Regions from separate parts of the Nocardioides sp. NPDC101246 genome, predicted to be linked through region 1. Evidence: predicted binding sites of a transcription regulator. Region 1 holds the regulator's gene; each other region holds the start of a gene.
What was found. The regulator LexA, encoded in region 1, represses DNA repair genes until DNA is damaged. The targets are predictions, from matches to a motif close to TCGAACANNTGTTCGA.
Positions count from the first base shown of each region.

Region 1 (2,265 bases):
CCAGAGCGTGTCGCCATCGCTGACGACCATCGTGTGGGCGGAGGGAGCGGGGCTTTTTTCGGCACCACCCTCCACGGCGAACGCCACCCGCGCTCCGATGAACGCGATCCCGAAGAGCACGACGAGCGCGAATGCGAACACGACGACTCGTCCGCGACGGGTGAGCCGAACGGTCGAGCGACGCACCTCCCGCACCGGACGGGGCGGCTCGGCTACGGGCAGCACATAGACTGTTGCACTCATCTCACGGCCTCCTGATCACAAGTCTCTCGATCACGTGTTCGATCGAGCACATGTTCGAAGGTAGATCACGTGTTCGAACAACGCAAGTAGCGACGCCCAGAATTTTCGAACGCCGACACGCGCCGCCCACGAGGTCGAACAAATGTTTGATGTCGTGGTGCCAGAGGGACTAATGTGGTGACATGACCACGCAGAAGACAGGCACCGGATCAGGCGGTTCGAAGAAGAGCCGCGTCCGCGAGTTGCCCGACGGGCCGCCGGACGCGACCGGGCTCACGCCGCGTCAGCAGCGCATCCTCGCTCACCTGCGCGACAGCATCGAGCAGCGCGGCTACCCGCCCAGCATGCGCGAGATCGGCGCCGCGGTCGGGCTGACCAGCACGAGCAGCGTCGCCCACCAGCTCCGTGCGCTGGAGCAGCGTGGTCTGATCCGCAAGGATCCGAAGCGACCGCGCGCCCTCGAGGTCTTCCTCCCCGAGGTGATGGCCCACCGCAAGGCCATGTCCGGCGAGGAGCCCGACTCGACGATCAGCGCCGAGGCCGACATCAACCCCAACCCCGACGCAGCCATGGTCCCCCTGGTCGGGCGGATCGCGGCCGGTGGCCCGATCCTGGCCGAGGAGACCTCGAGCCAGCAGAGCGTCGAGGACGTCTTCCCGCTGCCCAAGCAGCTGGTCGGCAACGGCGACCTCTTCCTGCTCTCGGTCTCGGGTGACTCGATGGTCGACGCGGCCATCTGCGACGGCGACTTCGTGGTCGTGCGCCAGCAGCCGACCGCCGAGAACGGCGAGATCGTGGCCGCGCTGATCGACGGCGAGGCCACGGTCAAGACGCTGTCCCGCAAGGACGGCAAGGTCTGGCTGCTGCCGCACAACGCTGCGTACGAGCCGATCGACGGCACCCACGCCACGATCCTCGGCAAGGTGACTGCGGTCCTGCGCAGCCTCTGAGCCCGCCCCGGGGAACGGCCCGGGAACACTGCGTGATTTCAGCCGCCGGCCCTGTCAGGGCCGGCGGCTGCGTCTCGTCCACCTGCTCGAGCCGAGCATGCTCGACCCACGCTCCACCCGCCACGGCAACCGGAAGCAACCGGCTCCATCGCGTCACGCAGCAGGTCTAGGCCGTGTCCGCCGGACACAGCGGCGCTCTGCGCTTAGACTGCCCAGGTCTGCCTTCCCGAACGTCTGGTATCTCATGCGAAACATTGTCCGCCGGATCAACCGGAAACAACGCTCCCTCGTCTTGATCGCAGGCATGGTCGCCGCGACATTCGTCGCCACCATGCCCGCAACCGGTTCGACCCCGGCGACCTCGGTGAGGACCGGCGGTGACACCAGCGCCGAGCAGCCGGTGACGGAGAAGGTGGCCCGGGAGGCGCTCGCCGCGGCCAAGAAGGTCAAGCGCAACCAGTCGGTGCGCGGCGCCCGCCAGGTCGTGCCCGGGCGGCACATCGCCGGCCGGCCCGACGCGACCATCGCGCTGACCGACCTGTGGAACGCCAAGGACGCCCTGGACGGCTCCAACAAGGCGGCCGCGCGTGAGCTGCTCGCCCGCCCCCGCACCGCGACCCAGACCTGCAGCGACGTGGTCTGCGTCCACTACACGCCGGGCAAGGGCGGCGACCGCGCCTCGACGGCGTACGCGACCCAGGTCCGTGACGTGGTCACGAAGGTCCACAACCTCTACGTGCAGGCGGGCTACCGCAAGCCCGCGGCCGACAAGTCGGTCACCCCGGGCAAGGTCGACATCTACCTGGAGAACCTCTACGACGAGGGCTACTACGGCTACTGCGCGCCCGAGACGAAGGTCTCCAAGACCGCCGCGACGGCCTACTGCGTCCTGGACAACGACTACGCCACCAGCGAGTACGGGTCGTACAACACACCCACCGAGAACCTCCGGGTGACCGCCGCGCACGAATACTTCCACGCGGTCCAGTTCGCCTACGACGCCGGCGAGGACCGCTGGATGATGGAGTCCACCGCGACCTGGGTCGAGGACGAGGTCTACGACAGCATCAAC
Region 1 is NZ_JBIWNX010000018.1:88,659-90,923, reverse strand. It holds gene ACIRON_RS26655 (LysM peptidoglycan-binding domain-containing protein) at 1-243, opposite strand, end outside; gene lexA (transcriptional repressor LexA) at 426-1,193, shown strand; gene ACIRON_RS26645 (MXAN_6640 family putative metalloprotease) at 1,498-2,265, shown strand, end outside.

Region 2 (2,265 bases), on a different contig from region 1:
CGCTGGGCGTCGTCATCCGCGGCGGCACCCCGCACTTCGACTACGTCTGCTCCGCCGCCACCGACGGGCTGAACCGGGTCGCGATCGACCATGTCGTCCCGGTCGGTTTCGGCCTGCTGACCTGCGACAACGAAGAGCAGGCGCTCGACCGGGCCGGGCTCGAGGGGTCCAGCGAGGACAAGGGCTACGAGGCCGCCGCGGCGGCCATGGAGACCGCGCTCACCCTGCGCGACTGCGTACGCCACTACTGAGGCGCACTGACAGGTCACTTGATGCGCGTCGCCACCAGATCACCCTGGCGGCGGCGCGCATCCGGGTCCTGTCGCGTCCTCGCCTGCGCGACGGTGAACCCGTGCGGGGCGAGCAGGTCGCCGAGGGCCTCGGGCGACCAGTAGTAGGCGGTGTGGACCGCGTGGTCGAACGCCTCGCCGGGCTCGCCGTCGAAGAAGCCGATCAGCGCGGATCCGCCGGGCGCGAGGACACGGGCGAACTCGCCCAGGATCGCGGGCAGGTCGGCTGGTGGGGTGTGGATGATCGAATACCACGCCAGGATGCCGCCGATCGACCGGTCAGCCAGTGGGAGCGCGGCGAGGTCCGCTCGCTGGAAGCTGACGTCTCGATACCGCGCTCGTGCGGCGGCGACGAACTCGGCGGAGGCATCAAGGCCGACCACCTCGCGTACGCCGCTCGTGGTGAGCTCCTGGCTCCAGAGCCCGGGGCCGCAGCCGGCGTCCAGGAGACGGCCGGACGTGGTGTCTCGCCAGGTGGTGATCGTCTCTCGGTCGCGCTCGGCGAGCTGCTCGATCGTTCCGAACAGGTCGATGTACTCAGCTGCGCGGCTGTCGTAGGCTGCGCCGATCTCGGTCATGGTCATCGGTGACAGAGGGTAGCGGGTTCGGCTGCCCTTTTCGGGGGTGTGGGGGAGCGGACGTGTGTCCGTTTGGTCTCGTGCTTGGGTTCCAGCGCGGGTGGGGCCAATACGTTGTCTGGGTTGGGAGATTTCGAACCAGGGTGTCTGGGTGGGGTGCCATTTGGCTGTCTTGCGCGCCTTCCAGCAGCGGTCTGGGTTTGGTTGGGGATATCTGTCCCTGATTGGGTTCATGGGTTTTGCTTTGTGTGGTAGGCTCGGCGCAGGCGTAAACGTGATGGCCGACCACCTCTTCAAGAGGCGTGCGTTCCACTCGAGACACAACGAGTGAGACGTATTCCAGGGGAACCAGGGGCGTGAACGCTGAGCTGCGAGGGTAAGTAATAGCCCGTACTGCCGGGCCTCCGAGACCAGCGAACCAACCGGGATTCTGCACGGGCAGAAACCCTTGAGTTCGTACGTCGGGAGGCGACCGCTTCGATGACCACGCTGCAACAGCCACAACACCCTGTGCTCTCGGCCGTGGTCGCGATCACCACCTCGCTCGAGGCGGTCGCCGAAGCGAACCCGGTGTTCATGGCCACCGACCAGAAGGCCACCACGCTGCTCGAGATCGCCCGCGCCAAGGCGCAGCTGGCCGAGCTCGAACTGCGGGTCCTCGCCACCGCCGAAGACGTCGCTGCCCAGAGTGCTGCCCGTGATGTCGCGGCCTGGTTACATCACCACACCCACCAACGCCCCGAGACCCTGCGTGCCGACCTGCGACTCGCTGAGGCCCTCGACCGGACCTACGGGCTGGTGGCGGCCGCGATGCGCGCCGGGGACTGCAACCCCGCCCAAGCCCACGTCATCGTCAACGCCCTCGATGAGCTGCCCGCTGATCTCGATCCTGAGATCCGGGTCAAGGCAGAAGAAGCGCTGGTTGCCTATGCGGCCCGGTTTGACCCCACCCAGCTCCGCCGCCTCGGCCGCCGGATCCTCGACGTCATCGCCCCCGAGATCGCCGAAGCCGAAGAAGCCCGCCGGCTGGCGGCCGAGGAGGCCCACGCCCGGAAGAAGACCCGCCTGGCGATGCGGCGGCTGGGGGATGGCACCACCCGGATCACAGCGGTGGTCCCGGATGCGGCCGCGGACCGGCTCGCGACCAACCTGGAGGCGTTCGCCTCACCGCGGCGCGATGACGGGACCCGCACCGAGACCGGCGAGTACCTGCCCTACGACCGCCGCCTGGGACGCGCGTTGTGCCAGCTGCTGGAGACCCTCGACCCATCGCGGCTCCCGATCCACGGCGGGGACGCGACCACGGTGATCGTGACCATCGACATCGACCAGCTCCGCAAAGAGGCCGGCATCGCCCAGATCGTGGGTGGCAGCCCGATCACCGCGGCCGAGGCCCG
Region 2 is NZ_JBIWNX010000007.1:196,047-198,311, forward strand. It holds gene ribH (6,7-dimethyl-8-ribityllumazine synthase) at 1-251, shown strand, start outside; gene ACIRON_RS15155 (class I SAM-dependent methyltransferase) at 266-874, opposite strand; gene ACIRON_RS15160 (DUF222 domain-containing protein) at 1,349-2,265, shown strand, end outside.
Region 2: a site for LexA is predicted at 1,150-1,165, ahead of ACIRON_RS15160 (DUF222 domain-containing protein). Genes of this name have one in related genera too.

Region 3 (2,265 bases), on a different contig from region 1:
TGCGGCCGAGGTCGAGGACCTCGGAGTCGCTGCCGAGGACGGCGGGGATGATGTTGGCGGTGCAGGCCAGGCGCCTGGCTTCGGCGGCGGTGATCGGGGACCCGCCGATGATCTGGGCGATGCCGGCCTCGTTGCGGAGCTGGTCGATGTCGATGGTCACGATCACCGTGGTCGCATCCCCGCCGTGGATCGGGAGCCGACCCGGGTCGAGGGTCTCCAGCATCTGACAGAACGCGCGTCCCAGGCGACGGTCGTAGGGCAGATACTCACCGGTCTCGGCACGGGTGCCGTCCTCGCGCCGCGGTGACGCGAACGCTTCCAGGTTGGTCGCGAGACGGTCCGCGGCCGCATCCGGGATGACCGCGGTGATCCGGGTGGTGCCATCCCCGAGCCGCCGCATCGCCAGGCGGGTCTTCTTCCTCGCGTGGGCCTCCTCGGCCGCCAGCCGGCGAGTTTTTTCCGCCTCGGCGACCTCCGGGGCGATCACGTCGAGGATGCGACGGCCGAGGCGGCGGAGCTGGGTGGGGTCGAACCGGGTCGCGTAGGCGACCAGGGTCTCTTCGGCCTTGGTGCGGATCTCGGGGTCGAGCCCGGCGGGGAAGTCGTCGAGGGCGTTGACAATCACCTGGGCCTGCGCCGGGTTGCACGCCCCTGTGCGCATCGCGGCCGCGACCTGGTGGTAGGTCCGGTCGAGGGTCTCGGCGAGGCGGAGGTCGGCACGGAGGGTCTCCGGGCGTTGGTGGGTGTGCTGATGCAGCCAGGCCGCAACATCACGGGCAGCACTCTGGGCAGCGACGTCCTCGGCGGTGGCGAGCACCCGGAGCTCGAGCTCGGCCAGCTGCGCCTTGGCCCGCGCGATCTCAAGCAGCGTAGTGGCCTTCTGCTCGGTGGCCATGAACACCGGATTGGCATCCGCGACACCATCAAGGGCGCCGGTGATCGCGACCAGTGCCCCCAGTACGGGGTGTTGTGGTTGTTGCAGCGTGGTCATCGATTCGGTCACCTCCCGACGTACGAACTCAAGGGTTTCTGCCCGCGCAGAATCCCGGTTGGTTCGCTGGTCTCGGAGGCCCGGCAGTACGGGCTATTACTTACCCTCGCAGCTCAGCGTTCACGCCCCTGGTTCCCCTGGATTACCCCACCCCCGTTGTGTCTCGGGTGGAAGGGCACGCCTCTTGAAGAGGTGGTCGGCCATCACGTTTACGCCTGCGCCGAGCCTACCACACAAAGCAAAACCCAACCCAATCAGGGACAGATATCCCCAACCCAACCCCGACCGCTGCTGGAAGCCCGCAAGACAGCCAAATGGCACCCAACCCAGACACCCTGGTTCGAAATCTCCCAACCCAGACCACGTATTGGCCCCACCCACGCTGGAAGGCAAACCATTCAGCCCGCCACCGCAGCACGAGCCATCACAAGGCGGTCCGCGCAGCGTACGGGCATGGTCCGCCAGTAGTAGGGGAACGTCATCAGCGCGATGAAGAGCGCCCAGCCCCGAGCGCGGAGCCAGGTGGCGTCGTCGAGATCGAGGAGCGCGCGGAACGAGTCGCGGCCGGCGGCGTCGAGGAGCTCCCAGGCGCAGATCAGATCGACGGTCGGGTCGCCGACGGATAGGGCCCCGAAGTCGAGTACGGCGGTGAGACGGCCCTCGCGAGACAGCAGGTTCTCGGCGAGCAGGTCCCCGTGGACCCAGCGTGGCTCGGCGTCGGCCGGGGGCAGGGCCATCACCTGCTCCCAGACGGTCTCGACCGCGTCCAGGTCCAGGTCCAGGTCGAGCTCGGCGAGCTCGCGACACTCCTCGAGGCGGAACCGCACATCGGCGTCGAAGCCGGCGATCGGCTCGCCGCGGTACCAGCGCAGATCGGGATCCTCGAGCGCCTCCTGCGGCACCTCGGTACGCCGGAGCCCGGTCACGACCCCGGCCAGGTCCGCGGCGGTCACGTCACCGGCGCCCGGTCCCGGCTTCTCGCCCTCGAGCCAGCGCACCACGCTCCAGCGCTCGGGGTAGCCGAACCCCGGCTCGCCGACCGCCGTCACCTCCGGCGTCGCCACCGCGAGGTTGGCCGCGAACCCGGGCAGCCGGCGGGCTTCCTGCGTGATCGTGGCCGATCCGCCGGGCTGGCGGGGGAGGCGTACGAGATGCTCCTCGCCGAGCCGGAAGAGCCGGTTCGTCGACCCGGTCGAGTCCAGCGGGCGGAGGGGAAGCTCTGCGTACGCGGCGAGGTCCCGCCTCAGCAGGGACCGCACCAGGTCCTCGTCGAT
Region 3 is NZ_JBIWNX010000027.1:26,309-28,573, forward strand. It holds gene ACIRON_RS30285 (DUF222 domain-containing protein) at 1-991, opposite strand, end outside; gene ACIRON_RS30290 (aminoglycoside phosphotransferase family protein) at 1,390-2,265, opposite strand, start outside.
Region 3: a site for LexA is predicted at 1,176-1,191, ahead of ACIRON_RS30285 (DUF222 domain-containing protein). Genes of this name have one in related genera too.